DNA from 3 places in the Arthrobacter sp. V1I7 genome. Region 1 is predicted to be linked to each of the others. Evidence: riboswitches for the same ligand, from Rfam matches in the RefSeq annotation. Region 1 holds a riboswitch; each other region holds the start of a gene.
What was found. A riboswitch is a leader RNA that binds a small molecule or an ion and turns the genes downstream of it on or off. The one in region 1 is predicted to bind thiamine pyrophosphate.

Region 1 (9,791 bases):
GTGGCGGAGATCTCGAAGACCTTGTAGCCGCGGGACTCGAGTTCCGGGCGGACGAATTCGGCCATGTCCTTGCCGTCGGGAAGGTCCACCTTGTTCAGGGCGATCAAGCGGGGACGGTGGTTCAGCGGCACGACTTCGCCGTCGGATCCGGCGAAGCTCATGTCCACGGCGTACTTCTCGAGTTCGGCTTCGATGACCGCCAGGTCGGAGAGCGGGTCGCGGTCCGATTCGAGCGTTCCGCAGTCCAGTACATGCACGAGGGCGGCGCAGCGCTCGACATGGCGCAGGAAGTAGTGGCCGAGGCCCTTGCCTTCACTGGCGCCTTCAATCAGGCCCGGGACGTCCGCGATGGTGAAGCGGACGTCGCCGGCCTGGACGACGCCGAGGTTAGGGATCAGGGTGGTGAAGGGGTAGTCGGCGATTTTCGGCCGGGCGGCGGACATCGCGGCGATCAGGCTGGACTTGCCGGCGGAGGGGAAGCCGACCAGGGCGATATCCGCGATCGACTTCAGTTCCAGCACGATGTCGCTGGATTCGCCTTCGATGCCCAGCAGCGCGAAGCCGGGGGCGCGGCGCTTCTGCGAGGAGAGCGAGGCGTTGCCGAGGCCTCCGATGCCGCCGGCGGCCGCGATGTACTCGGCGCCTTCGCCCACGAGGTCGGCGAGGACCCGGCCGTCCTTGGACTTCACCACGGTGCCCTCGGGCACCGGGAGGATGAGGGTTTCGCCGTTCTTGCCGCCGCGCCAGTCGCCCATGCCGGGTCCGCCGTTGGTGGCGTGCCGGTGCGGGGCGTGGTGGTAGTCGAGCAGGGTGGTGGTCTGCGGGTCAACGCGGAGGATGACGTCGCCGCCGTTGCCGCCGTTGCCGCCGTCGGGACCGCCGAGGGGCTTGAACTTCTCGCGGTGGACGGAGACACAGCCGTGGCCGCCGGTACCGCCGGATACGTGCAGTACTACCCGGTCTACAAAGCTCGCCACGTGGATCTCCTCAATGCTTTTCCCTGGACCGTAAAGGGGCCCAAGATGATTGTAATGCGGTTAAAACACCGGTGGAGCGGACCAAATGGCCCGCCCCACCGATTTAGAACTTGTTGTTACTCTGCGGCTGCTGCAGCCACGATGTTCACAACGCGACGACCACGGCGGGTGCCGAACTCGACTGCACCGGGGGTCAGGGCGAACAATGTGTCGTCCCCGCCGCGGCCGACGCCGGCGCCCGGGTGGAAGTGGGTGCCGCGCTGGCGGACGATGATTTCGCCTGCGGAAACGACCTGGCCGCCGAAGCGCTTCACGCCGAGGTACTGGGCGTTGGAGTCACGACCGTTGCGAGTGGAACTCGCGCCTTTTTTATGTGCCATTTGAAATGCCTGCCTTCAAAAAATTCTGGGGAACCTGCTGGAAACCTGAACAGTAACGAAGAGTTACTTGATACCGGTGATCTTGACCTTGGTCAATTCCTGACGGTGACCCTGGCGCTTCTTGTAACCGGTCTTGTTCTTGAACTTCTGGATGACGATCTTCGGACCACGAAGGTCTTCGAGGATCTCAGCCGTAACCGTTACCTTGGCCAGGTCCGCAGCAGCAGACGTGATCTTGTCACCGTCCACCAGGAGCAGTGCGGGCAACTCAAAGGTGCTGCCGGCTCCACCGGGGACGCGGTTCAGGGTAACGAAGTCTCCAACGGAAACCTTCTCTTGGCGGCCGCCTGCGCGGACAATCGCGTACACCACTGGGGAACTCACTTCTCTCGACGTTTATTACTAGATTTGCGTGCGGAACCTGGTCCAAGTTGTTTGGCTGGCTCACGCTGTGCCTCAACGCCGGTGGGCTCCCCGGGGGAACCCATGAGCTATCCCGTGGTCAAATCCGAAAACGGATTGTCCTCAAGGTCATAACCCAAGTGTTGGCGTAAGCACCGAAGATCTAGACTACGCTAATTTTGCCTTCGGCCGCAAATGAGGCTGGCTCCGGCGGGCCATGCGTGACGGACTTAACTCCATTAAGGCAGAGCATTCCTGCAACGACTTCCGGAACCGTGCCCCACCATCGTACAGGCTGGCCGGGTCCCCGCCGGTCAGGCGTGCAGTCTCGGCGCGTCGAAGAAGGCGACTTCGTAACGGGCCGACTGCCTGAAAGCCAGGGCCATGGCGTCCCGTTCGCCGGCTGAGGCGCGGCGCGCCGCGTCGTCCGTGATGGCGATGGCCTGCCGCGTCGCCGCGGCGAAGTCCTCGTCGGCGTACGTCCGCAGCCAGTCGGCGTAGGGGTGCGCTTCGGCGGCACCGGCGGCCAGGAACTGCGCGTGGAGTTCCGCGCCGACCACGGCATAGAGCCAGAAGCACGGCAGGGCGGCCGCGACCAGCACCCCGTAGCTGCCGGAGACCGAGGCCGCCAGCAGGTGGTCCACATAGGACTTCGTCACCGGCCCAAGCGTTCCCTCCACGGTGCGGGTGCTGAGCCAGCTCCGGTGCAGCTCGGATTCGACTTCCAGGCACTGCTGGGCGGATCGGGCCCAGAAGAGCTGTTCGGCTTCGGCGGGTGCGAGTGCGGCCGCCCGGGCCAGCACCCGCGAGTAGCCATTGAGGTAGAGGGCGTCCTGGGCCAGATAGTAGGCGAACTCCCGCTCGGGGAGCGTGCCGTCCGCCAGCCTCCGGATGAACTCCAGGCCGTAGATCTCGTCGAGGTCCGGGGCCGCGCCGGCCCCGAGGGCAGCGACAAACTCCCCCTCGGCCGGGACCCGGCGGTCCCCGGGACCCTGAGCCAGGCCGTGGTCCGCGGTGCCGTGATCCGTGGTGCCGTGGTCCGAGGTCAGGTGCTGGACGTGGTGGAAATGGTGCACCGGACCGTTGCCGGTGCCGACGTCGAGGTGCTCCGAGCTGCGCAGCGCACCTTCGAGCCAGGGCTTGACCTCGCGCAGCGCCGCTTCCCAGTCCCCCACCCGGGCCTGCACCGTCGCCAGTGCCGAGGACAGCGAGCAACCGGTGCCGTGGCTGTTGCTGGTGGGCACGCGTCGGCCCGTCACCACTACCGTCTCCTGGTCCAGCAGTCCCCCGGTGTTGACGAGCGCATCCGGGCACCCGCCGTCGTGGCCGAATTCGCCCCCGGCGGTGCCGGGTTCGGCTCCGGCGCCGCCGTCGGCATTTCCTTCCAGATGGCCGCCCTTCACCAGGACCGTGGTGCCGCTCAGGGCGGCGAGCCGCTTGCCCTGGGCCAGGGCCTCGGCCCAGTCGGCCGCGACGGGTTCCCGGAGCAGCAGGGCGAGTTCGGCGAGATTGGGCGTGACGAGGTCCGCGAGGGGCAGCAGCGCGTGCAGGGCCGTCTCGGCTGCTTCCGGCAGCAGCCGGTCCCCGCTGGTGGCCACCATCACCGGGTCCAGGACGACGACGCCGGGCCGGGCGTGTTCCAGCCAGCGCCGGACGGCGTCGATGACGGCGGCGTCGCCCAGCATGCCGATCTTGACGGCGTCGATGCCGATGTCCGCGCTCACGGCGTCCAGCTGGGCGGTCAGGAAGGCGGCCGGCGGAACGTGGACGGCCCGGACGCCGCGGGTGTTCTGGGCCGTGAGGGCGGTGATGGCGGCCATGCCGTAGCCGCCGTGCGCGGCAATGCTTTTCAGGTCGGCCTGGATGCCCGCGCCGCCGGAGGGGTCCGAACCGGCGATGGCCAGCACCCGCGGGATCCGGGCCGGAGCGGTAGTCGGCGCGGGGGGCAGAAATGCGGACGGAAGAACGACTGAAGCCACGATGGACATCCCTTCGCCGGTGCTAACCGGACAGGTTCAACGGGTCTGGATCTCAGCCGGCTCGTTGCGCGGCACCCCGTGTCAGTTCTCCAGCCTAGCCGCAGCGCTTAACGAACCACGGGTGCGGCCCAAACCCCGGCGAATTGCTACGCCGGGTCCGGACCGCACCCGCGGCCATGCTGGATTGCCTCGTTGGGCTTCCGGGCTACAGCTCCGACGCCGGGACGCCGACGCCGAGGATGATCGGTTCGTTCGCCGCGGCCGGCTTTGCCGCTGCCTTGTCCGGGGAAGGTGCCTTGGCCTCGTGCACGGCTCCGGCCGCGGCCGTTGCGTTCCGTTGCTCGGCTGCCTCACGGTGTTCAATGGACGTCTCGTTGGCTGCGCCCTGGGCGCGGCTGGCGCTCCGGTTGCGGCGCACGCGGCGGCCCCTGGAGGTACCGGTCCCGACGTCGGCCCTCGCCAGTGCCGGTGCAGGCGCCTGTGCCGCTGCCGGTGCCTGGGCCGGTGCCGTGGCCTTGGCCGCGGAAACCTGCTCGGCGGCGGGCTTGCTTTCCTCGGTGTCGCCCAGATGGGCGAAGGCCTCCGTCAGCAGGTCAAGGGTCAGGGCGGGTGCCGTCCCCTCCTCGGCGTGCTCCACGTACGGCAGCACCACCTGCTCGCCGCCGAAGGTCAGCACGGCAGCGGGACGTCCGGCTGCTTCCTCTGTTGCAACGAACTGCCGGGCGGTCTCGGCTGCGGCCTGTCGGGTCTCGGCCTGGCGGGTGTCGGCGTCGTGCCGGGCTGCCGCTTCCCCCTCGTGCAGGTGGGCGGCGTGCGCGGCGGCCGCGATGTTCGCGAGGGCAGCCCGGGTCGCCTCTGCCTTGGCGTGGCGCTCGGCCTCCGTGGGCTCCGGGTGGATGGCTGCGGGTGCCGACGGAGCGGACTCCGGCCCGCCCTGCCCGCCCCTGCCACGGCGGCGGCCCTTGCGCTCGGTGCGGGCAGCGGGCTGGTTCTCGATCCGCGGGACGTGGTGCTCTGCGGCTACGACGTTGGCGCGGCGGTGCTCGACGGGCTCGTCGTGCGTGACGATGCCGCGGCCGGCGCAGGTTTCGCACTGCTCGCCAAAGACTTCCAGCAGCCCGGTGCCCATCCGCTTGCGAGTCATCTGCACGAGCCCGAGCGAGGTCACTTCGGCCACCTGGTGCTTGGTACGGTCTCGGCCGAGGCACTCCACCATGCGGCGCAGTACGAGGTCGCGGTTCGATTCCAGCACCATGTCGATGAAGTCGATCACGATGATGCCGCCGATGTCGCGGAGCCGGAGCTGCCGGACGACTTCCTCGGCCGCTTCCAGGTTGTTCTTGGTGACGGTTTCCTCGAGGTTGCCGCCGCTGCCGGTGAACTTCCCGGTGTTGACGTCCACCACGGTCATGGCTTCGGTGCGGTCGATCACCAGGGATCCGCCGGACGGCAGGAAAACCTTGCGGTCCAGTGCCTTGTGGATCTGCTCGTCGATCCGCCAGGCCGCGAAGATGTCCGTGTCCTTGGTCCACTTCTCGAGCCGGCCCACGAGGTCCGGCGCCACATAGGTGACGTAGGCCTCGATGGTGTCCCAGGCTTCCTCGCCGGAGACGATCAGCTTGGAGAAGTCCTCGTTGAAGACGTCACGGACCACCTTGATGGTCAGGTCAGGTTCGCCGTAGAGCAGCTCGGGGGCGAGGATCTTGGTCGACGTCGACTGGCCTTCGATGCCTTCCCATTGCGCGCGGAGCCGGTTGATGTCGTGGGTCAGCTCTTCCTCGGAGGCGCCCTCGGCCGCGGTGCGGACAATCACGCCGGCGTTTTCCGGCAGGCGGTCCTTGAGGATCCGCTTGAGGCGGTTGCGTTCGACGTCGGGCAGCTTGCGGGAGATGCCGGTCATGGAACCGCCGGGCACGTACACCAGGTACCGGCCGGGCAGCGAGATCTGGCTGGTGAGGCGGGCGCCCTTGTGGCCGACAGGGTCCTTGGTGACCTGGACCAGCACGGAGTCGCCGGACTTCAGCGCGTTCTCGATCCGGCGCTGCTTGCCCTCAAGGTTGACGGCTTCCCAGTTGACTTCACCGGCGTAGAGCACGGCGTTGCGGCCACGTCCGATATCCACGAAGGCGGCTTCCATGGACGGCAGCACGTTCTGGACCTTGCCCAGGTAGACATTGCCGATCAGGGAGTCCTGCTGCGTCTTGGACACGAAGTGCTCGGCCAGGACACCGTCTTCGAGGACGCCGATCTGGATTCTGTCGTCGCGCTGGCGCACGATCATCTGGCGGTCCACGGATTCACGGCGGGCCAGGAACTCGGCCTCGGTGATGACGGTGCGGCGGCGGCCGGTGTCGCGGGATTCGCGCCGGCGCTGCTTCTTGGCCTCGAGTCGGGTGGAGCCCTTCAGGGAGGTGACGCGGTTGTTGACCGGCGCTTCAGTGATCGCACGCGGCGCACGGACCCGGGTCACCGTGTTGGGCGGATCGTCGTCTCCCCCGCCGGTGAGTTCCAGGTCCTGGTCGCCACGACGGCGGCGACGGCGGCGGCGCGAGGTCACACCGTCCTCGAGGGTCCCCTCGGTGCCTTCCTCGGCATCCTCGCCGGCGTCCTCCGATTCGCTCTCTTCTTCGCCGGTGCGGCTGCGTCCACGGCGGCCGCGGCTGCGGCGGCGGCGACGGCTGCCGTCCTCGTCGCCTTCCTCTTCCGCCTCTTCGGGCGTGGCCGCGGCGGCAACCGGCGCCGGGCGGGCGACGGTGCTCAGGTCGGGAGCCTGGAAGATCATCGAGGTGACCGCTCCGGGCTCAAGGAAGAGCGAGGAGGCCGCGGAGCGTGCGGCGGCAGGCTGCTCGGACGTTTCCGCGGCAGGGGCTCCCGTAGCAGGGGCTGCTTCGGCGGCCGGGGCGGCGGTTTCTGCGGATGCGGCAGTTTCGGCGGACGCCGGGGCTACTGCGGCGGCCGTTTCCGTGGCAGGGGTTGCTTCGGTGGTTTCCGTGGCAGGGGCCGCCTCGGTGGCGGGCGTGGCAGGGGCCGCCTCGGCGGTGGGGGCCTCCGGTGCCGGCTCTGCTTCGGTCACCGGCGCGGCGGCCTTGGCCCGGCTGGCCCGGCGCCGGACAGGCTTCTCGGCGGGGGCTACGGCGGCAGGGACTTCGGCGGGGGCTTCGGCGGCGGCTGCGGCTGTTTCGTTCTCGTCGGCGAAGGCCGGCAGGGGCTCGGGCGCCTCGGCGACTTTGCGGGCGCGGGTCCGGCGGGCGGGGGCCTTGGCTTTGGGTTCGGCGGCCGGGGTCTCGCTTCCCGGGGTCTCCGTTGCCTCGGTCAGGACGGCAGCGTCCGCGGCGGGCTCCGTGGCGTCAGCTTTCGGGAGGGCCTTCCGGCGGGTCCGAACCGGCCGCTTCGGCGGTGCTGCCGCCGCAGCTGCCTCTTCTGCTGCTTCGTCCGTCGTTGCTGCTTCTTCCGCAACGATCGGTTCTTCATTCCCGGCTATAACCTGGTTCTTATCCATATGTGGTGACACTCCTGCCCTTGGGCGCCCCCACATCCGGCGCCCGTTGGGGCAATTATTTGTCAACACCCGCGGGCATTGACAGAAGTCAATTGGATACCCTCAGGTTCGCACCGGCAGTGGGGTGCGGCAGCCCTGGAGGGCCGGCAAGATTGTTCTGAAACCCGTTGATCTTTCCGTCACAACCAGGTGCCGTCCAATGGCATTGCGGGACAGCCTGGATCAGAGGATCCGGAGCTCCCTGCTCATCATTGGCGGTCTTGGGAACAAAATCGCCGGACCGGGACCCGGATGTGGATCGGGTTCCAGCCACGATCATTGTCTCACAGGAGCCGCCAAAGCAGGCCTAGGCAAGGCATCCGGCACGCCCCGGGAACTGAATCATAGGAGACGGCCCTCTGCTTCCCGGGCTTCGTTCAGTCTTCGGCGATAGAATCGGACCAGTTGCACCGACCCGAAGGACGTTCATTCCATGCCCAGCATCTCCAGCGCCACCGGCGAGGCAGCCGCTCAGCAGCAAGGCGTCAGCCCGTCCGCGACGGAACGGCCGCTGCCCCCGATGACCCGTGAGCGTCCGTTCGCGTGGCTCCTGCTGATCACCGGCGTCGTCGGCTGGCTCGCCTCCGGAATCCTGGTGCTGGAGAAACTCGAGGTCCTCAAGGACCCCGGCCACGTCACCGTCTGCGACGTGAACCCGTGGATCTCCTGCGGGCAGGTCATGCAGACGCCGCAGAGCTCGGTGTTCGGCTTCCCCAACATGTTCATCGGCATCGTGGCCTTCGCCGTCATCATCACCACCGCCATGGGCATCCTGGCCGGCGCCAAATTTGCCCGCTGGTACTGGCTCGGGCTGCAGGCCGGCGTGACCCTGGGCTTCGCCTTCGTGGTGTGGCTCTGGTTCCAGGCCCTGTATTCGATCCACATCCTGTGCCCGTTCTGCATGATCGTGTGGGCCGCGATGATTCCGCTGTTCGTCTGGGTCACGGTCCGGAACGTGTCCCAGGGTGTCATCCCGCTCCCGGCCGGCCCCGCCCGGATCATCGGCGACTCGGGCTGGATCGTCACGGCGCTGCTTTACGTCGCCGTGATCGCCACGATCTTCTTCGCCTTCATCCAGGTCTTCATCGGGACCTCCGGCTACTAGGGAAAAAAGGGCGTCCTTGGGCTGGTCGATCGGCGGCTCGTCCGCCAAACTCCCCTGACGGCCGGAGGGATCAGCGGGTCGTCGACGCCATTCCTTCAATGGTGGCAGCCAACACTCATCAGTCCTCAGGAACCAGGACCGCCTGATGGACCCTCTTGACGCCTCGCAGAGTGCGCCCTGGCACGGCCTCCCGGTCACAGATATCAGGGCTGTAGGGCGGGGTCCGGGGTGTGCAGATGTGCGCGCTCCCCGTCGTGGTCGAAGATGCTCAGGATCTCCACGGGGCCTTCGTGGGCGCCGATGGCGTGCGGGACCATGGTGGAGAACTCGGCCGCCTGGCCTGCGTGGATCAGGATGGTTCGCTCCCCCAGGTGCAGGCGGGCTGTGCCGGACAGGACGGTGAACCAGTCGCGGCCGGGGTGCACACCCAGTTGCTCTGTTCCGGTGGCCCGTTCGGGGGCGATGCGCATCTTTGCCACGGTGGCACCATTAAGAGCGCCTTCGCGGGACAGGAGCCAGGCCGTCACTCCAGGTGTGTGCCCAGGCTGCGGCCGGATGACCACGTCCTCGTCGTCGGCGGACTCCACCAGCTGATCGAGCGTGGTGCCGAGGGCCCGGGCGATGGGGACGAGCTGATCGAGGGCGATCCTGCGATGCCCGGTTTCGATGCGGCTCAGTGTGGAGGGGCTGAGGTAGCAGCGGGCGGCGAGGGCGTCCAGCGACCACCCACGCGCCAACCGCAGGCCGCGGATGCGCTGGCGGATTACGGAGTCCAACTCGAGTTCTTGCGTCATAGACAAGATTGTATGCCTGGAACGCAGGACGCCAGTAGCTTGGAAGCATGACGTATATTCAGCACGATCATCACAACGGCCACCACGCGCTCAAGAACGACCACGACAACGAGGCAGGGCTGGCGGACATCCTGGACCTGGACGCCGAGGTGCTCGGCGGGTATCTGGACGAGGTGACCGAGTGGGTAGCGCAGCACACACGGGACGCTCCGCGCACGGTAGTGGACGTCGGTGCCGGAACGGGCACCGGCAGCCTGGCCCTCGCAAGGCGCTTCAGCGAGGCTGAGCTGGTCGCGATCGACAAGTCGGCGTTGATGCTCGAGCGCCTCCAGGCAGCAGCAGGTCGCGGGCAAGGTCTCACTGATCGGCTGCGCGCGGTGCAGGCCGATCTGGACGTGGCCTGGCCTCAGGTCGGTGCGTCGGACCTTGCGTGGGCGGCCTCGTCACTGCATCACCTTGCCGACCCGGACCGGGTGCTCCGCGACCTCCACACCGCGCTGAACCCCGGCGGTTTGCTGGTGGTCATCGAGATGGACTCCCTGCCGCGGCTCCTGCCCGACGAGATCGGACTCGGCAGGCCCGGCCTGGAAGCACGCTGCCACGAGGCGATGGACCA
Region 2 (9,791 bases), 1.5 Mb from region 1:
AACGCGGCGAGGGAGTGGTGTGCGTTGCGGAGCCGCGGGGCGATGTCGCCAGGGCCGCGACACGGCCGCCGTGGGCCCTGGCGGCCTGGTCCGTGAGGGCCCGGCCCTGCCGGAGCTGCCGGAGCAGCTCGTTGTAGTCCAGACACGGCCGCGTCTGGGTTTCAATTTGCTCCAGCTTGAGTTCAAAGCTGAAGCCGGCGTCCTCGTGGACCGGCTGCTGCGCTGCGACCACCCGCCCGGCCTCCGGCGCCGGCGGGAGCAGGACCGGCAGCATGACATCGGCCAAGGCCAGCGGCAGCCCCGTTTCCGGGTCCACTATCAAGAGTTCTTCCTCGACACCGAAGGTGCGCATGAATCTATTGTGCGTCAGGACTTCCGGAAACGCGCTACCCCGCTGCGGTGTCTCGCCGCCCCCGGAATCCCTCCGCGACGGTCCGGGAAACCCTCATACCGGGATCAGTTCAGTCCTGGAAGTACTCGATCTTCGCTCCGATGGTGTTGAGCCGCTCGGCCAGATCCTCGTAGCCGCGCTCAATCACGTAGATGTTGCGCAGCTCGGAAACCCCTCGGGCGGCGAGCATCGCCAGCAGAAGGCAGGCCGCGGGGCGGAGCGCCGGCGGGCAGCCCACTTCTGCTGCCCGCCACCTGGTCGGGCCGTTAACGTAGATCCGGTGCGGATCCAGAAGCTGCACCTGGGCGCCGAGTTTGTTCAGTTCGGTCAGGTAGATCGCACGGTTCTCATACACCCAGTCGTGGATCATGGTCTGGCCGTGGGCGTTGGCAGCAATGACCGCGAAGAAGGGCAGGTTGTCGATATTCAGGCCGGGGAACGGCATCGGGTGGATCTTGTCCTCCGGCGCCCGCAATTCCGAGGGCTTGGTAGTGACATCCACCAGCCGGGTACGGCTGTTGCGGGCCAGATATTCGCCCGACACCTCGAGGCCCTGGCCCATTTGTTCGAGCGTCGCGAGTTCGATCTCCATGAACTCGATCGGGACACGGCGGATGGTGACTTCCGAGTTGGTCACGATGCCGGCGGTAATCAGGCTCATCGCCTCGATCGGATCCTCCGATGGGAAGTACTCGATGTCGGCGTCGACCGAGGCCCGGCCGGTGATTTTGAGGGTGGTCGTACCCACGCCCTGGATCTCGACGCCGAGCATCTGCAGGTAGAAGCACAGATCCTGCACCATGTAGTTGGGGCTGGCATTGCGGATGATGGTGGTGCCGGGGCGGTGGGCCGCGGCCATGATCGCGTTCTCGGTGACGGTGTCACCGCGTTCGCTCAGTACGAAGGAGCGGTTGTCCCCGTCCGACGGCGGCGCCTGCACGGTGTAGAACCCCGACTTCGCCTCGACGCTGAGGCCGAACTGGCGCAGCGCCTGCATGTGGGGCTGAACCGTGCGGGTGCCGAGGTCGCAGCCGCCGGCGTACGGCAGGCGGTATTCGCCGGATTCGTCCAGCAACGGGCCGAGCAGCATGATGACGCTGCGGGTCCGGCGGGCCGCCTCTACGTCCATGGAATCAAGGTCCAGCACGGCGGGGCGGCGGATCTGCAGATCGTTCGCGTTGAGCCAGCTGCATTCGACGCCGATGCTGGTCAGCACTTCCACGATCCGGTTGACTTCCTCGATCCGCGCCAGCCGGCGCAGCGTCGTGGTGCCGCGGTTGATCAGGCTGGCGCACAGCAGCGCGACGCCGGCGTTCTTGCTGCTGTTGACAGCCACCGACCCGGACAGCGTGTGGCCGCCCTCGACCCGCAGGTGGGTCATCTGCGGCCGGCCGACCTTGACGATGCTCCGGCCGAAGATGGATTCCAGCCGCTGGATCATTTTCAGGCTCAGGTTCTGCTTCCCTTGTTCCATCCGGGCAATGGCGCTCTGGCTGGTGCCCAGTTCGGCGGCGAGCTGTCCCTGGGTCCAGCCCTTCTGGCCGCGGGCATCGCGGAGCAGGGCGCCTACGTGTTCGGCAGTCTCTTGTGTCATACCTAAATATATCACCAATGAGCTATGGGACCGGGAAACTACCCCAGAATTCCAAGTGTCTTTGAGGAATACCCATCTTGTGCGATAAGTCGGGTGGATTTCCGTGATGCGGAGTGCCGCTGGCTGGGTGCTACTGCGGGCTGAGGAAGACGAGGTTCCAGGTCCCGGCCGCGAGCGCCGCGGCCACGGCGGCCGCGGCGATCCCGGCGCCGCCCAGCAGCACCCAGAGATCCAGGCCGCTGAAGGTCGAGGGCCGGGCCCAGGTCCGTTCGGCGCCGCCGAAGCCGCGCGCTTCCATGGTGACAGCCAGCCGGGAAGCGCGCCGGATGGCCTGCACGAGGAGCCCGAAGCTCTGCCCGAGCGTGGAGCGGAGGCGCTGGTAGGGAGTGCCCCGCGAGCCCACGCCACGCGCGCGCCGCGCCATGCCGATGGTTTGCCATTCCTCGGCCATGATCCCCACGAGCCGCAACGCGGCCAGCGTGCCCAGGACAAAGCGGTGCGGCAGTTTCGCGTTCTGGGCCAGCGCGTCGGCCAGGTCCGTAGGGTCCGTGCAGCTCATCAGCAGAACCGCCGGCAGCGCGATGGCCAGCCCGCGGAGCAGGAAACCCAGCCCGAGTTCGAGGGAGCCTTCGCTGATGGACCAGATGCCGGCGTCGAGCAGTATCCTGCCGCTGTCCGGCGCCAGGATGGCGGTGCTCCAGCCGCCCAGTCCCGCCGCCAGGATCAGCGGCCAGCCGCGTTGCCACAGCAACGCAAGGCTCAGTCCGGCGAGCGGAAACAGAGCCACTTCAAAGACCAGCGCCACCGAGGCGGAAACCCAGTCGATGGACAACGCCAACACCAGCGTAATCAGCACGACGGCGGCGAACTTGGCCAGCGGGTTCGCCCGGGTCAGCAGCGCCTGGTTGCCGCGCAGGTTCAGGACATCCCTCATGGCGCCTTCACCGGGTCCGGGTCCCGCCGGCCCGGGGTGTTGAGGCTGAGTTCGGTGCCGCCGAGCACGGCGGTGAATTCCGCGTCGTGGGTGACGGACACGACGGCGGTGCCGGCGTCGAGGAGCTCGGAGAGGAAGGATGCCAGCTCGGACCAGGTGTTGGCATCCTGGCCGAAGGTGGGCTCGTCCAGCACGAGCACCTGCGGATGGGCCGCGAGCACGGTGGCCACCGAGAGCCGGCGCTTTTCGCCGCCGGAGAGCGTGTAAGGGTTGGCGTCCACCAGCTCGGTCAGCCGCAGCCGCTCCAGCAACTCGTCCACCCGTTCTTCTCCACGGCCGAGGTGCCGGGGGCCGAACATCAACTCGTCGAGCACCCGGCCGGTGACGAACTGGTGCTCCGGTTCCTGGAAGACCGTTCCGATCCGGGCAATCAGCTGCTGCGCCTTCCACTTGTACGGATCGATCCCCGCGCCGGCGCTCAGCTCCAGCGTTGCGGAGACGGCCCCGGAGACCGGCGCCAGCAGGCCGGCCAGGGTCAGGGCGAAGGTCGACTTTCCGGAGCCGTTGGGGCCCGTGATGGTCAGGGCTTCGCCGGCCCGGACCCGGGCGGTGATGCCGGACTGCACCGCTACCGGAGGGATCGTGCGGAAGCCCCCGCGCACACCGGAACGGCGGCCGCGGTCGCGGGAGACGGCCAGGTTCTCGGCAGTCATCAGCAGCGTCCCGGCGTCGTGCCCTCCGGGCCTGCCGGTTCCCGCAGAGCCCACGGGAGTTGCCGGCCCCGTACGGCCCCGGGTCCGCGGCACGTAGCCGGGGACCCAGACGCCCGCGGCGGTGAGCATGTCCCGCGCCTGTGCCAGGACCCGGTCCGGCGGACCGTCGATCAGCACGGCCGGTTCCGTCGCGGTGCCGGGCTGGAGGACCACGATCCGGTCCACGAGGTCTTTCCACACGGAGACCCGGTGCTCCACGACCACGAGGGTGGCCCCGGTTTTGTCCAGGCACCGGCCCACGGCGTCCCGTACTTCCAGGACGCCGGCCGGGTCGAGGTTGGCGGTGGGTTCGTCAAGCAGGATCAGCCCCGGACGCATCGCCAGGATTCCGGCGAGGGCCAGCCGCTGCTTCTGTCCGCCGGACAGGGCCGAGGTCGGATGGTCCAGCGGCAGCCGGCCCAGCCCGACGTCGTCGAGCGCTTCCCCGACCCGGGTCCAGATCTCGGCCGCCGGAACCGACAGGTTCTCCGCTCCGAACGCGACGTCGTCACCGAGGCGGGAGAGCACCACCTGGGTTTCCGGGTCCTGTTGTACGAGCCCGGCCCGGCCCCGCTGCGCCCGCGGGGCGGCACCGTCGATGTGCAGCGTGCCGGTTTCGTCAGAGTCTTCAGCGGTCACCGCGCCTGAGTTGTCGCCGAGGGCGTCGGCGGCGTTGTCGCCGAGGACCCCTGCGAGGGCGTGGAGCAGCGTTGATTTGCCCGAGCCCGATGGCCCCAGCAGCAGCACCCGTTCCCCGGGGCTGATGTCCAGATCCAGCCCGTTGACCGCGGGCCGGGACCGGCCCGCGTGCCGCCAGCCCCAGCCGCGGGCCGTGACCCCGGCCGGGCGGACTCGGTCGGCGGTGCTCATGAGCCGCGGCCCGTCATTGCTGACTCCGCCCGGAGCAGTGCAGTCTTCAGGAGAACACGGGCTCCGTGGCGGCCTTGCGCGAGGGGAAGGAGCTCAGCACCCCGGTCTTTGCCAGGCCCCGGGTGGCGAGCCAGGACAGTCCACCGGCGATCACCGCACCGGAGACGGCGGTGAAGATGATGTAGGCGAGCTTGTCGCCGCCGGCGTAGGCGATGTTCCAGCCCCAGGGCAGGAACGAGTCGTTGAGGCCGCAGAAGAGGCCTGCGCCGGCACCGGCCAGCAGCGACACCGGCAGGTTGAACTTCTTGTAGACCACGGCGGCGAACACGAGCTCCGCGCCGAGTCCCTGCAGGAGGCCGGAGATCAGCACCGTCGTTCCGTACTGGGACCCCATGATCAGCTCGCCGGTGGCCGCCACGGTTTCGCAGAAGAGGGCCGCCCCCGGCTTGCGGATAATGAGCATGCCCAGCACGGCGGGAATCATCCAGCCGCCGGCGTAGAGCCCGGTCAGCGGCGGGTACAGCGCGTTGACCGGAGCAGAAATAAGGTTGGCGCCCTGGGACCAGGCCCAGAAGACAACCCCGCCGGCAACCGCGATCAGGGCAGCCACCACAATGTCCACCACGCGCCAGTTGTAGTTGCGCCGGGCCAGGCCCTGCTTGGCAGAAATGTCAGTCATATCGTCCTCCTGAGGAACAGGAGGGGAGAGTGCACCGGCCGGCCGCGGCTTCCGCCGCCCCGCCGGGCACTCTGAGAACTCGACTCCCTTGCGCCGGTACTAACCGGATCAGGTTCGAGGGTCTGCGGCTGTCCGCACTCTCAGCGCCCACCGATGGTCCCTGGATTCCTCCAGCTGCCGACGGCGGCGCTCCCCTGTCGTTTTTAAGATCACCCTTGTGGGCGCTGCCAGTTTACACCCGGCCGGCCGGGTTTCCGTTGGCGGCCGTCACATTCCCGCCGGATCACGCCCCGGCCGCACCCGCCGGGCCATCAGGCGGGGTCCGAACCGTCGGGTCCCTCCGGTCAGGGCCGGGACGCTAGGCTGGGGGAAGCCCCGTTCCCTCCCCGAAGGAGTCCGAAGAATGAACATCTTCATCAAGCTGCTCGGCACCGGCATCAGCCTGCTCGCCGGGTTCGTCGGCACCAAGATCGTCGACACCGTCTGGGAAAAGTCCACCGGCAACAAGCCGCCCAAGGGCCACGATGATGACATCCCCACCACGCTGCGCTCGGCCCTGACATTCGCGCTGATCTCCGCCTCGGTCAGCGCCATCATCCAGGTCCTCGCCAACCGCGGCACCCAGCGCGCCATCACCCGCTTCGCCAAGTCGCAGGACATCGTCTAGGCAGACAAGGCAGGCCACCCCGGGCAGCACCTGTACCGGCACCCCTTACCGGCGGCGCTTACCGGTACCCCTTGCCGGCACCCTTACCGGCGGCGGCCCGTCTGGCCGTCGCTGTCGTCCGGGAATCCGCTCGCGCCCGCCGCCTGCTGCACCACGGCCTCAAGCTCATCTGCGCTCAGCAGCTCCCGGTGGAGGTGCCTGGTGCGGTAACCGGCCCGGCCCACCATATGGGCGGACACCGGAACGGTGAGCAGCTGGAAGATCCAGGCGACGATCAGGACGGGCCAGACCCACCAGGTGCGCAGCTGGAGTCCCACGGCGCAGAGCAGCAGGAACAGCCCCAGCACTTGCGGCTTCGTCGCCGCGTGCATCCTGCTCATGAGATCGGGGAACCGCAGCAGGCCGATTGCCGCGCCGAGGGACATCAGGGCTCCCACCACCATGAACACCGCCGAGACGGCGTCGATCACCGTATCGCCGGAGAATGTTTCAGGATTCACGGGCTTGCTCCCGCCGGTCGGCGACGAACCGGGCAACGGTGACCGAACCGATGAACCCGATGATGGATACCGCCACGAGCAGCATGAGGTTGTTGAGGTGCCGGTTCAGCGCCATGTCGATGCACAGTGCGGCGCCCAGGATGGCCAGCAGCACGTCGGCGGCCAGCACCCGGTCCAGCAGCGACGGGCCCCTCGCAATCCGGATGATGGCACCGGCGGCGGCCAGGGACAGCACGACGGCGGTCACGGTCAGGACGAGCTGCATCATGCGCCCACCTCCTGCTTGAGTGCGGACAGTTCGTCCCTGGTGCCCATGATCCGGATCAGCCCGGCCTCGGTGTCCCGGACCTCCTTGCGGAGCCTGGCGGCGTCCTCGGGGTTGCGGACGTTGATGCCGTGGATGTAGAGCGTGGACGTTGATCTGTCCACCTCCACTACCAGCGAGCCCGGAATCAGCGAAAGCACGTGCCCGGTCGCGGTCACCAGCAGGTCCGAATGGCTTCGCAGCGGGACAGCGACGACGGCGCTGATCACCTTTGGCCCCTTGGCCACAGCGAGATACATCACCTGGAAGCTCGCCGCCACGACCTTGACCAGGAAGGTCAGGGCAAAGGGGACGGCACGCAGTACGTTGAATCGCCCGCCCAGCTCCACCGGCGGCAGGTAGAACAACCTGGCCACCACGACTGCGATCAGGGCGCCGAAAAGCAGGTTGCCCGGGCTGAAGTCCTGCCAGAGGGCACCCCAGACAATCACAAGCCAGACCAACAGCGGGAGTTCCTGGCGCAGGGAGATCCGTTTGCGGCTCATTTCTGCCCTCCCTGCAGGGCTGGCTGCGGCTGGTCCGGCTGCGGCAGGGCAGGCTGCGGCTGCGCAGGTTGGGCCAGGGCCGGAACCGGCGCATCCCCGCCGAGGACCGCGTGGATGTAGCCGGCACGGTCCAGCATCTCCCCGGCGGACTGGTCCGCAACCCGGAACAGCGGGCCGGCGAACACCGTCAGCGCCACGCCGAAGGCAACCAGCCCCAGCGTGGAGCCCACCATGGTCCGCGGCAACAGGGTGACGTTGGTCTTGCCGCCCCGGTCACCGGTGGCCGAATCCTCGGGGGAAGCCAGCAGCACCGGGTCGGGATGTTCGGCGTCCTCGGGTTTCCGCCAGAACGCCCGGTTCCAGACCCTCGCGATCGCCAGCAGGGTCAGCAGACTGGTCAGCACTCCCCCGATCACCAGGGCGTAGGCCAGCGGGGTGCCCAGCTCGACACCGGCCTGCAGCAGCCCGAGCTTGCCGAGGAAGCCGGAGAACGGCGGGATTCCCGCCAGGTTCATGGCCGGAATGAAGAACAGCACGGCCAGGAGCGGGGAGAGCTTGGCCAGGCCCGCGACGCGGTCCATGGAAGAACTTCCGCCCCTGCGTTCGATCAGGCCGGTGACCAGGAACAGGCTCGTCTGGATGGTGATGTGGTGGGCCACGTAGAAGACGGCTGCGCCGAGGCCGGCCACGGAGGACATCGCGAGCCCGAAGACCATGTAGCCGATATGGCTGACCAGGGTGAAGGACAGCAGCCGCTTGATGTCGCTCTGGGCCAGGGCGCCCAGAATTCCCACCACCATGGTCAGTAACGCCGCGACCATCAGCGGCGTGTTGAGGGTGTCCCCGGGGAAGAGCAGAGTCTCGGTGCGGACCATCGCGTAGACGCCTACCTTGGTCAGCAGCCCGGCGAACACCGCCGTGACGGGTGCCGGCGCCGTCGGGTAGGAGTCCGGAAGCCAGAAGGACAGCGGGAACACGGCGGCCTTGATGCCGAAGGCCACGAGCAGCATGACGTGCAGCAGGTTCCGGGTGCCCGGGTCCAGGTCCGCGAGCTTGATGGCGAGGTCTGCCATGTTGATGGTGCCGGTGGCGCCATAGACCATCGCTATCGCGATCAGGAAGAGCACGGAGGACACCACCGAGACCACGACGTAGGTCACCCCGGCCCGGATCCGCGGCCCGGTTCCGCCCAGGGTCATGAGCACGTAGCTGGCGGTCAGCAGGATCTCGAAGCCCACGTAGAGGTTGAACAGGTCCCCGGAGAGAAAGGCGTTGGATACCCCGGCCACCAGGATCAGGTAGGTCGGGTGGAAGATCGAGACGGGCGCGTCCTGGTCTCCGTCGGCCATACCCTGCCCGGTGGCGTAGACCAGCACCGCGAGGCTCACCGTGGAGGAGACCACGAGCATCAGCGAGGAGAACTGGTCCACCACCATCACGATGCCCCAGGGCGGCAGCCAGCCACCGATATTGACCGCGGCGGTGCCGCCGTGCCAGACGGAGGCGAGCAGCAGGCATTCCAGCAGCAGCGTCAGGGAGAGCAGCGCGATGCTGACCGCCCGCTGGGCCCGGGTGTGCCGGATCAGCAGGAAGGTCAGGGCGGCGCCGAGGATGGGAAGTACGACGGCGAGCGGGGCGAAACTGGCGAGGTTCACCGTCCGCCTCCTTCCGGGCCCGGTGGGGCCACCCTGGGCGAGCCGGGCTGTTCTTCCGCGGCGACACTTTCGGCGTTGAGCTTGCGGTCGGCAACCTTGACGGTGGCGGCGGTCCTCGCGGCCTGCATGTCGGAGATCCCACCACCGTCCGATCCGATCATGGTGAGCGGGAATTCCGAGGTCTCCACCGGGATCACGGCGTCATCCTCGGCGTCGAAGCTGGGGGTCTCGGCGACGCGGCGGTCTTCGACGTCGTCCTGGATCTCGTCCTGGCGGGCCAGCAGCCAGGTGCGGTAAATGATGCCAAGCATGAACGCGGTGACCGCGAAGGAGATCACGATCGAGGTCAGGATCAGTGCCTGCGGCAGCGGGTCGTTGTAGTTCCCCGGGTTGGTGTCCTTGTTGAACAGCGGAGCGAGCCCGGCGTAGCCGCCGGTGGCGAGGATCAGGAGGTTGGTCGCGTTCGCCAGCAGCATCAGGCCCAGGAGCACCCGGGTGAGGCTGCGTTCCAGGATCAGGTAGATGCCGCAGGCGTACAGGGCCCCCATCACAGTCAGCAGGGTCAGGTTGACGCTCATGCTTGCCTCCTGGCGGCGGAGCCGGTGGCTTCGGCGGGGACCCTGCCGGTTTCCTGGTCGCCGGATGGCGCTCCCGGAGCTTCTTCGAAGTGTTCATCGATTTCCGCACCGAGGCTGCGCAGCACGTCCAGCACCAGCCCGACGACGACGATGTAGACGCCAATGTCGAAGAGGGTCGAGGTGACGAATTTGATGTCCCCGAAGACCGGCAGCCAGAGTTCGATGATGGCGCTCTGGAACACCTGGCCGCCGAGCAGCAGGGGCGTGACCCCGGAGGCAGCCGCCGTGGCGAGGCCGATGCCGAGCAGGGCGCCGGCGCTGACCGGCGTGGCCTCGCGCAGCTCGAAGCGGCCGCCGGCGA
Region 3 (9,791 bases), 590 kb from region 1:
CGTTCGGGCTAGCCCCATCTAGGCGGGCCATCCAGGCGGGCCGTTCAGTCCTCGTTCAGGCTTCCGGCAGCTCCGGTCGGGGGCCTGCTTCGGTGCAGAGGCACAGCCTGTTTCCCTGCGCATCCGTGACCACCACCCAAGCGGGTGCGTGGTCACGGTTCATTAACGCCCCGGCGGCCGCCGTTTTGTCCAGCACCGGCCCCGATTCGGCCTTGCTGCGATAGATATCGAGATGGAGGCGGTTGGGGTTGGGCGTGGATGTCTCCTGGAACCAGAGGGTCGGGCCGCGTCCGTACGGGTCACGGAGGTCCCCGGTGCTTCCCCTGCGGTACCCCAGGGCCAGCCGCCAGAGCTCGGAAATAGCCGCCGGGTCCTCGGAATCAATGGCCACCTCCACGGTGCGGTACAGCCCCGGCTCCGCGGCGGCACCCAGCGCGGCGGCCGCCGCGCTGGCCGCCGCCGCGGCCTCGACGTCCTTGCGGGTGACCTGGCCGCCGGCGTCGTGGGAGCTGTACCGAAGAAAGACCCGGTTGTAGCGCCAGTCCAGGTCCGGGTGGTGGTTCTGCTCTTCGGCCTGGCGCCCCAGGCCGGCAATCAGCTCGAGCGCCGCGGCCGACGTCGGCGCCTTGTAGACCGTGACCAGTCCGCCCAGGCGGTACCGGAAGTCGGGAAGGCCGGCAAGGGCGGCGTCGACCTGGCTCTGGTTGAGGACTTTGTCCGTGGCTCCCATGACGACTCCTTTGCTGGCCGGACCTGACGGCCCGGCCCCTGTGCGGGACCTACAGGAATTCGGCCCGGCCTTCCATGGCCGAGGATGCGAGCGCGTGCTCGCGGCGCGGGATCCTGCCGGCCTTTTTCGCCAGCCTACCGGCGATGACAGCATGCTTGAAGGCCTCTCCCATCTGCGCCGGATTCTGTGCCCGGGTCACCGCGGTGGCGAGCAGCACGGCATCGCAGCCGAGCTCCATGGCCAGCGCCGCGTCAGAGGCGGTGCCGATGCCGGCGTCCAGGACCACCGGCACGGAAGCCCGCGAGACGATGAGCTCGATGTTGTGCGGGTTGAGGATCCCCAGCCCGGTGCCGATGGGTGAGCCCAGCGGCATCACGGCCGTGGCGCCAAGATTCTCCAGGCGCAGGGCCAGCACCGGGTCATCGTTGCTGTACGCGAACACCTTGAAGCCGCGTCCCACGAGCTGCTCGGTGGCGTCCACGAGTTCCACGGCATCCGGCAGCAGGGTGTGCTCGTCGGCGATGACTTCGAGCTTCACCCAGTCCGTCTCAAGGGCCTCGCGGGCCAGTTCGGCGGTCAGCACGGCGTCCCGGGCGGTGAAGCAGCCCGCGGTGTTCGGCAGCACCCGGATGTTGTGGTCCACCAGTAACTGGAACAAGGAACCGGCCTCGGCAGGCGAGTAGCGGCGCATGGCCACGGTGGTCAGCTCCGTGCCGGACGCCACGAGGGCCGCCCCGAGGCCGTCGAGGCTCGGCGCCCCGCCGGTTCCCATGATCAGCCGGGAACCCAGCTGTACGCCGTCGACGGTGAACGCATCCCCGGTGCCCTGCGATGCCCCCGGAGTTGCGGTGCGTGTAGTTGCTGCCATGCTGCTCAACCTCCCTGTACTGCCGTAACCAGTTCGACGTCGTCCCCGGCGGCGAGCGCCGTGCCGTGCCACTGGCTGCGGGGCACCACCCCGGCGTTGCGGGCAACGGCGACGCCGAGTTTCCGGCCGTCCGCTGCCTGCCCGTTCGGGGCCAGCATCCGCCCGGTGATCTGGCTGACCAGGGTGCTGACGGAGGCGCCGTCGGGGACTGTGTGGTCCAGGCCGTTGAGTCTGATCTTCATGGTGTTTCCTTGCTGCGCTCGAGGTGGGGGCTGGGGTACGGGGGTTTCGGGGTCCGGGGGATCGGGGTCCGGGGGCCCGGATTGGAAGCGCCGGCGGAGAATCTGTCCGGCCGGAAGCGGGTCCAGCGAGGGTCCGCCGTGCCGTCCAGCAGCTGCCGGCAGATCCGCGCGGCCACGGGCGTCAGCAGGATGCCGTGCCGGAAGAAGCCGGTAGCGACAAGAACTCCCGCGACGTCCGCCGGGCGGCCGGCGGCCAGGTCTGCAACGCGGCCCAGCAGCGGGGCGTTGTCCGGTGTCGCAGGCCGGGCCCGGGCGGTGGCTTCCAGCAGTTCCAATTCGGCGACGGCGGGCAGCAGCTGCTGGGCGTCCCGCAGCAGCTGATACACGCCCCCGGCGGAGACCGCGCCCGCACCGGACGCGGCCGGCTCCGCGAGGGCATCTTCGCGCTGGGTGGCCCCGATCACCACGGTGCCGTCCTGGCGCGGGACGATGTACACCGGCACGCCGCGGACCAGGCCCCGCACGGTGGAGCCCAGCAGCGGCCGGAGCCGGGCCGGCACCCGGAGCCGGAGAATGTCGCCGTGGACCGGCCGCAGCGGCAGGCGCAGTCCCTGCGGGAGCCCGCCAAGCCCGGCAGCACCCAGGCCGTTGGCCACGATGGTCTCCCCGGCGCGGACCTCCCCTCCGCCCGCCAGGCTGACGCCGGCGACGCGTCCGTCCTGCCAGAGCAGCCCCGCGGCGCGGCGCTGCACGGCATGGCTCCCGCTGTCCGCCCCCAGCAGCGCCGCGATCCTGGCGAGCAGGGCCCGGGGGTCCACCTGGTGGTCGGCCGGAATGTCGAAGGCGCAGGAAATGCCCGGGCTCAGCAGGGGTTCGCGTCCGCGGGCCTCGCGCACGGTGAGGGGCTCCACCGAGAGTCCGCAGGCCTCCTGCACGGTCCGGAGGTCCGCGAGCACCCGGCGGTCGGCGGCATCGGCGCCGACGGCGAGGGTCGGCGTCGTGAGGTAACCCGTCCCACTGGCTGCTCCGGTTCCGGCGGCTGCCCTGTTGCCGCCGCCGTCGGAGGGTTCCGCGGCGACGGGCCGGAGCTGCGCCGCGAAGTCGGGCCACAGCCGGGAGGACTCGAGCATCAGCTCCAGCAGGTCCTCCTCCTGGTAGTGGAGTTCACTCACCGGGGCAAGCATGCCGGCCGCAGCCCAGCTGGCGCCGGTGCCGGGGGCGTCGTCGATCAGGGCCACGGTCCGGCCCGAGCGACGCATCTCCCACGCGATACCGTGCCCGACGACGCCGCCGCCGATCACGGCCACGTCGTAACATTGCCCGGCGGCCGCGTCATGCGGCGCCGCGGCGCGCGCATCTCTCAAGCCGGCTGGAGTGCCCATGGCGGATTCCTTCCCTACGCCGGTACTAACCGGATCAGGTCAAGCGGTCGGCTCTGATGCCCTCTCAGCCCTGCAGTGCCGCACACCAGTTGGCGCATGGTCCTGCAGCGGGCTCCCGCGGTATGGGCCCAGTTTAGAGGAACTAGGCTTGGGGCATGAGCCGCGATGACGTCCACACCACCGCCCGCCTGTACCTGTGCACCGATGCCCGCAGGGGCCGCGGCGACTTTGAGTCCTTCGTGGATGCCGCCTTTGCCGGCGGCGTCGATATCATCCAGCTGCGCGACAAGTCCCTTGAGGCGGCCGAGGAACTCGAGCTGCTCGAGGTCCTGCAGCAGTCCGCCCGCCGGCACGGACGTCTCTGGGCGGTCAACGACCGCGCGGATCTGGCCGCACTGTCCGGCGCGCCCGTGTTCCACGTGGGCCAGAAGGACATCACGCTCGCGGCCGCCAGGAGCTTCCTCGGCAAGGAGGCCGTGATCGGGCTGTCCACGCATGACACGGACCAGGTGGACGCCGCGATCATGGCCTCGCCGGGCCGCAGCGGGCTGGACTACTTCTGCGTGGGCCCCGTCTGGGCCACTCCCACCAAGCCGGGCCGCGCCGCCGTCGGACTGGAGCTGGTGCGGTATGCCGCTGCGGCGATCCGCCGGGCCGAAGCCGCGGACGAGGGAAAGGTCGCGGGGGTAGTGCCGTGGTTCGCGATCGGCGGCATTGACCTGGGGAACGTGGAGCAGGTGGTGGAAGCGGGTGCACATAGGATCGTCGTGGTCCGGGCGATCACCGAGGCTGACGATCCGGCCGCAGCCGCCCGGGCCCTGCTCGCCGCGCTCGACGCCGCGGAGAACTGAGTCCGGTCCGGGCTGTCTGCTCAGCCGGCCAGCCCCAGCTGCGTCATCCGGCGCGAGTGATTGGCCACGAGTTGGGCCGCCAGGTCCCGGACCAATTCCCGGGACCCCTCCTCGTCCTCGCCGATCAGGCCGCCCAGGAACGCGTGCTCGAAGCCGACCCGCCGGGCCTGGGTCAGGACCTCCCCCAGCAGCCGCCTCGCCCACAGCGCCAGCCGGGAAGCCAGCCGCGGGTCCTCGGCAAGGGCCGTCTTGAGCCGGTCCCGCAGCACCGCCGTGGCCTCTTCATCGGCCTGGATCCGTTCCACCAGCCGGCGGGTCGAGGCGTCCACATGACGGGCCACGGCGCGGTAGAAATCCGCGGAGACGGTGTCGATCACGTACGCCTTCATGAGCGATTCAAACCAGTCCGCCGGGCGGGTGCGCTCGTGGAAGTGGTCCACGGAAGGCTGGAAGGGGAGCATGGCCACCTCCGGGTCCAGGCCCATTTCATCAAGCCGGGCGCTGACCAGCTCATAGTGCTGGAATTCGAGCACGGCGATCCTGCCCAGCACGGCGCGGTCGTGCAGGGTGGGCGAATAGCGGGCATCGGAGGACAAGCGTTCGAAGGCCGACAGCTCCCCGTAGGCCATCACGCCGAGCAGATCCCTCAGGAAGCTGTTGTAGCGGGCAGGATCAGCCGGGGATGTGCTCATGATCCAAGACTAATAGCGCATTTCGGGCTAACCTGATTTTCGTGTCCCATCATCGCCTGACCCCCAGCATCCACCGGCAGGAGAACCAGCTTGCCCTGGCGCTGACCGCGCTGCGCACCACGCTGGAACTGCCCGGACCGTTCCCGGAAGACGTCCTGCGGGAAGCCAAGGAGGCCGTGGCCGGGCATGAGCTGCCGGAGCTCGACTTCACCCACATCGACTTCGTGACCATCGATCCGGAGTCCTCCACGGACCTGGACCAGGCCCTCCACATTGCCCGCGCCGGCACGGGCTACAAAGTGCACTACGCCATCGCGGACGTTCCCTCCTTCGTCTCCCCCGGCGGGGTGCTCGACGCTGAGACCCGCCGCCGCGGCCAGACCTTCTACACCCCGGACGGCCGGATCCCGCTGCATCCGGAGGTCATCAGCGAGGAAGCCGGCAGCCTGCTCGCCGGGCAGCTGTGCGCCGCTTTCGTCTGGGAATTCGAGCTCGATGCCGACGCCGAGGTCTCCTCGGTGCTGGTGCGCCGGGCCCGCGTCCGCAGCCGGGCCAAACTCAGCTACCAGGGTGTCCAGGCGGAGCTCGACGCCGGCTCCGCGGCGCCCGTGCTGCAGTTGCTCAAGGAAGTCGGGATCAAGCGGGTGGAGCTGGAGCGGCTCCGCGGCGGCGCCAGCCTGAATATGCCGGAACAGGAGATCGAACAGCTGCCCGACGGCGGCTACCGGATCGTCGCGGCCCCGCCGCTGCCGGTGGAGGACTGGAACGCCCAGATTTCGCTCATGACCGGGATGGCGGCCGCAGGGATCATGCTCGAAGGCAAGGTCGGCATCCTCCGCACCATGCCCGCCCCGGACGAGAACTCGCTGGCCCACTTCCACCGTCAGACCCGCGCCCTGGGCAAGCCCTGGGACGGGGAGATGAGCTACGGCGAATACCTGCGCACCCTGGACCCGACAGACCCGCAGCAGCTGGCGATCGTGCACTCGGCCGGCATGCTGTTCCGCGGCGCCGGCTACACACCCTTCGACGGGAGCGTTCCGGAGGCCGCTGCCCAGTCCGCCATCGGCGCGGCGTATGCCCACGCCACCGCGCCGCTGCGCCGGCTGATTGACCGCTTCGTGCTCGTCATCTGCGAGGCGCTCAGCAATGGCACGGACGTTCCGGACTGGGCGCGCGCGGCCCTGCCCTCGCTGCCCTCGATCATGGGGACCTCGGACCAGCTCGCGGCCAGGCTGGAGCGGCTCTCCCTGGATATCGTGGAGGCGGCGCTGCTGAGCAACCACATCGGTGAGGAATTCGACGCCGTCGTTATCTCCGGTTCCAAACCCGCCAAGAACGGGAACGGGAAGAACGGCAACGGGAAGAACGGGAACGGCAACGGGCCGTCCGGCATGGTCCAGATCGCGGAACCGGCCGTGACCGCCAGGTGCCCCGGCGAGCTGGAGTCGGGCACACAGGTCAGGGTCCGGGTGCTGTCGGCGGACATCGCCAGCGGGGAGATCCGGCTGGAACTCGTGGGCTGACGCTGCCGGTTTATCCGCCCGGCGTTCCGGCCGCGCGGGCCGGGCATGGTGCGCCCAGTCGAGGTTCCGGGCCGCGTACGGCTAGACTGGGAAGGTAGATATGGATGCCCGGTCGTTGATTTCCTTGATTTTCGAATTCAACAAGCCCGCCCCTACGCGATCTTGAGACAGACCCGCTGGTCCCCAGTGCCAGCATTTAGATAGCCCGCGATCGGCTTCCACTGGAATTGCCTGCGCGCCTGAGCGTGCTCCGGAACGGCCTCCGGCCGGCCCCGTTGAGCAAGCAGCGCAGCCCAAAATGAATAAGGAAACTCCCCTAGTGAGTGAATTGCACACGCACCAGCTTCTGATCGACGAATCCGGAACGGAAACGCTCGAGCCTGAAGAAACCATCATCTCGGACGAAATGCCGCACGAGATCGCCGAGAAGACCTTCGCCGATTACAACGTCCGCGCCGACATCGTAGCGTCCCTCGCCGACGCCGGCATCACCCACCCCTTCCCGATCCAGGCGATGACGCTGCCCGTGGCCCTGAGCGGCCACGACATCATCGGCCAGGCCAAGACCGGCACCGGCAAGACCCTCGGCTTCGGCATTCCGGCCCTGCAGCGCGTGATCGGACCCGACGACGAAGGGTTCGACAAGCTGCCCGCCCCCGGTGCACCGCAGGCCCTTGTGATCGTGCCGACACGTGAACTGGCTGTCCAGGTCGCCAACGACCTGCAGAACGCCGCCCGCAGGCGCAATGCCCGGATCACCACGATCTACGGCGGCCGCGCCTACGAGCCGCAGGTCGAGGCGCTCCAGAAGGGGGTCGAGGTCGTCGTCGGCACCCCCGGCCGCCTGATCGACCTCTACAAGCAGAAGCACCTCGTGCTCAAGAACGTCAAGATGGTCATCCTTGATGAGGCCGACGAAATGCTGGACCTCGGCTTCCTGCCCGACGTCGAGACGCTCATCGCCGGCACCCCTGCGGTCCGCCAGACGTTGCTGTTCTCGGCCACCATGCCCGGCCCGGTCGTCGCCATGGCCCGCCGCTACATGACGAAGCCGACGCACATCCGCGCCGCCGACCCGGACGACGAAGGCCTGACCAAGCGCGACATCCGCCAGCTGATCTACCGTGCCCACAGCATGGACAAGATCGAGGTCGTCGCCCGCATCCTGCAGGCCCGGGGCCGCGGCCGCACCATTATCTTCACCAAGACCAAGCGCACCGCGGCGAAAGTTGCCGAGGAGCTGGTGGACCGTGGCTTCGCAGCCGCCGCCATCCACGGTGACCTTGGCCAGGGCGCCCGCGAGCAGGCGCTGCGCGCCTTCCGCAACAACAAGGTGGATGTCCTCGTGGCCACCGACGTCGCCGCCCGCGGCATCGACGTCGACGACGTCACGCACGTGATCAACTACCAGTGCGTCGAGGACGAAAAGATCTACCTGCACCGCGTCGGCCGCACCGGCCGGGCCGGGAACAAGGGCACGGCCGTGACCTTTGTCGACTGGGATGACATGCCGCGCTGGGGACTGATCAACAAGGCCCTCGGCCTCAGCGTCCCGGAGCCGGTGGAGACGTATTCCTCCTCCCCGCACCTCTTTGAGGAACTGGATATCCCCGAAGGCACCAAGGGCCGGCTGCCGCGGAACAAGCGTGTGCTGGCCGGCGTCGACGCCGAGGTCCTTGAGGACCTGGGCGAGACCGGCAAGAAGAACGCCCGCCCCAGCGGCCGCGACGCCGGCCGGGACAGCAGCCGCGACGGTGCCCGCGCGGGCCAAAGCGGCGGCCGTGACGGCAGCCGCGGCAGTAGCAAGGACAGCGGCCGCGACAGCCGGCGCAGCGGCGGAGAATCCGGCGGACGGTCGGGCGAGCGCCGTCGTCGTCCCGCCGAGGCCGAAACCAGCAACCGGCCGGCGGCTGAGGCACCGGCCAAGGCGGCCAGCGTCCCGACCGAGGTCGACCGCGCCACCCGCGCCCGCCGCCGCACGCGCCGCCGCAACGGCGAGGTAGTCGCCGGCGAAGGCCAGCAGGCCAGCGCCCGTCCCAGCAACGCCGAGGCCTAACCCGTACATGACTGACACCGTCTGGGCGCCGGACGGCAGCAACCTGGTGGTACACGCGGACAACGCGGAGTACCTGCCCACGCTGCCGGACGGCGCCTTCACACTCATTTACGTGGACCCGCCCTTCAACACCGGCCGGGTGCAGCGGCGCCAGGAGACCAGGATGGTGCTCAACGCCGGCGGCGAGGGCGACAGGGTGGGCTTCAAGGGCCGGTCCTACGACACGATCAAGGGTGCGCTGCACAGCTACGACGACGCGTTCAGCGACTACTGGACCTTCCTGGAGCCACGGCTGGTCGAGGCCTGGCGGCTGCTCGCGGACGACGGGACCCTGTACCTGCACCTCGACTACCGGGAAGTCCATTACGCCAAGGTCATGCTCGATGCGATCTTCGGCCGCGAGTGCTTCCTGAACGAGATCATCTGGGCCTACGACTACGGTGCCCGGGCCAAGTACCGCTGGCCCACCAAGCACGACAACATCCTCGTGTACGTGAAGAACCCGGCCCGGTACCACTTCGACAGCGCCGAGGTGGACCGGGAACCCTACATGGCTCCGGGCCTCGTGACCCCGGCGAAACGGGAACTCGGCAAGCTGCCCACCGATGTCTGGTGGCACACCATTGTGTCCCCGACCGGCAAGGAGAAGACCGGTTATCCGACGCAGAAGCCCGAGGGCCTGATCCGGCGTGTGGTCGCCGCATCAAGCAGGCCCGGCGACTGGTGCCTCGACTTCTTCGCCGGCTCCGGAACGCTGGGAGCCGTCGCAGCGAAGCTGGAGCGCAGGTTCGTCTGCGTGGACCAGAACCTACCGGCCATTGATGTCATGGCCAATCGCCTCGCGGCCCACGCAGAATTCACCGCCTTCCCGGCCAGCTAGCGCGTCCCGCCAGGCCCCTCACCCCGGCTGGAGGTCAGGCCGCTCCGTCAGCGCACCACGGAGGACCCGGTGCCCAGTTCCTCGATCCGGGCGAAGACCTCCGGCGAGGTCACGTTCTCTCCCAGCAGGTTCGGCTTCCCGGCGCCATGATAATCCGAGGACCCCGTCACGAGCAGGCCGTGCGTTTGCGCAAGCCTGCGCAGGAACTCCCGGCCCTCTTCGGGGTTTATCCCGGTGGTGGATCTCCAGCCCGGCCAGGCCGGCGTCAATCATCTCGTGGTAGGTCCGGTCCCCCACGATGCGTCCGCGGGCGGATGCCACCGGATGGGCGAACACCGGGACGCCCCCGGCGGCACGGACCAGCTCGACGGCGAGTGCGGGATCGGGCGCGTAATGCTGCACGTAATAGCGCGAGCGTGAGGTGAGGATCGAGCTGAAGGCCTCGGACCTGTCCCCGACGACCCCGGCGGCGACGAGCGCGTCGGCGATGTGCGGCCGGCCCAGGGTGGCCCCGGGCGCCACGTGGTGGATGACGTCGTCCCAGGTCAGCGGGTAGTCCTCCGC

Region 2: linked by a shared signal. The riboswitch ahead of QFZ69_RS00415 (ECF transporter S component) and the one ahead of QFZ69_RS07630 (bifunctional hydroxymethylpyrimidine kinase/phosphomethylpyrimidine kinase) in region 1 are both predicted to bind thiamine pyrophosphate.
Region 3: linked by a shared signal. The riboswitch ahead of thiO (glycine oxidase ThiO) and the one ahead of QFZ69_RS07630 (bifunctional hydroxymethylpyrimidine kinase/phosphomethylpyrimidine kinase) in region 1 are both predicted to bind thiamine pyrophosphate.

The regions. Positions count from the first base shown of each region.
Region 1 is NZ_JAUSYS010000001.1:1,626,496-1,636,286, reverse strand. Features, by position in the region: gene obgE (GTPase ObgE) at 1-977, opposite strand, end outside; gene rpmA (50S ribosomal protein L27) at 1,094-1,357, opposite strand; gene rplU (50S ribosomal protein L21) at 1,421-1,729, opposite strand; gene QFZ69_RS07630 (bifunctional hydroxymethylpyrimidine kinase/phosphomethylpyrimidine kinase) at 2,074-3,747, opposite strand; TPP riboswitch at 3,730-3,827, opposite strand; gene QFZ69_RS07625 (Rne/Rng family ribonuclease) at 3,944-7,237, opposite strand; gene QFZ69_RS07620 (vitamin K epoxide reductase family protein) at 7,710-8,381, shown strand; gene QFZ69_RS07615 (helix-turn-helix transcriptional regulator) at 8,585-9,175, opposite strand; gene QFZ69_RS07610 (trans-aconitate 2-methyltransferase) at 9,223-9,791, shown strand, end outside.
Region 2 is NZ_JAUSYS010000001.1:94,883-104,673, reverse strand. Features, by position in the region: gene QFZ69_RS00435 (glutamate--cysteine ligase) at 1-352, opposite strand, end outside; gene QFZ69_RS00430 (UDP-N-acetylglucosamine 1-carboxyvinyltransferase) at 462-1,985, opposite strand; gene QFZ69_RS00425 (energy-coupling factor transporter transmembrane protein EcfT) at 2,116-2,919, opposite strand; gene QFZ69_RS00420 (ABC transporter ATP-binding protein) at 2,916-4,541, opposite strand; gene QFZ69_RS00415 (ECF transporter S component) at 4,588-5,220, opposite strand; TPP riboswitch at 5,288-5,426, opposite strand; gene QFZ69_RS00410 (DUF4235 domain-containing protein) at 5,624-5,887, shown strand; gene mnhG (monovalent cation/H(+) antiporter subunit G) at 5,971-6,387, opposite strand; gene QFZ69_RS00400 (monovalent cation/H+ antiporter complex subunit F) at 6,377-6,655, opposite strand; gene QFZ69_RS00395 (Na+/H+ antiporter subunit E) at 6,652-7,197, opposite strand; gene QFZ69_RS00390 (Na+/H+ antiporter subunit D) at 7,194-8,852, opposite strand; gene QFZ69_RS00385 (Na(+)/H(+) antiporter subunit C) at 8,849-9,430, opposite strand; gene QFZ69_RS00380 (Na+/H+ antiporter subunit A) at 9,427-9,791, opposite strand, start outside.
Region 3 is NZ_JAUSYS010000001.1:1,038,154-1,047,944, reverse strand. Features, by position in the region: gene QFZ69_RS05015 (4a-hydroxytetrahydrobiopterin dehydratase) at 56-730, opposite strand; gene QFZ69_RS05010 (thiazole synthase) at 780-1,598, opposite strand; gene thiS (sulfur carrier protein ThiS) at 1,604-1,840, opposite strand; gene thiO (glycine oxidase ThiO) at 1,837-3,222, opposite strand; TPP riboswitch at 3,228-3,346, opposite strand; gene thiE (thiamine phosphate synthase) at 3,378-4,073, shown strand; gene QFZ69_RS04990 (ferritin-like fold-containing protein) at 4,094-4,765, opposite strand; gene QFZ69_RS04985 (RNB domain-containing ribonuclease) at 4,807-6,291, shown strand; gene QFZ69_RS04980 (DEAD/DEAH box helicase) at 6,611-8,347, shown strand; gene QFZ69_RS04975 (site-specific DNA-methyltransferase) at 8,355-9,227, shown strand; partial or broken gene QFZ69_RS04970 (PHP domain-containing protein) at 9,275-9,791, opposite strand, start outside.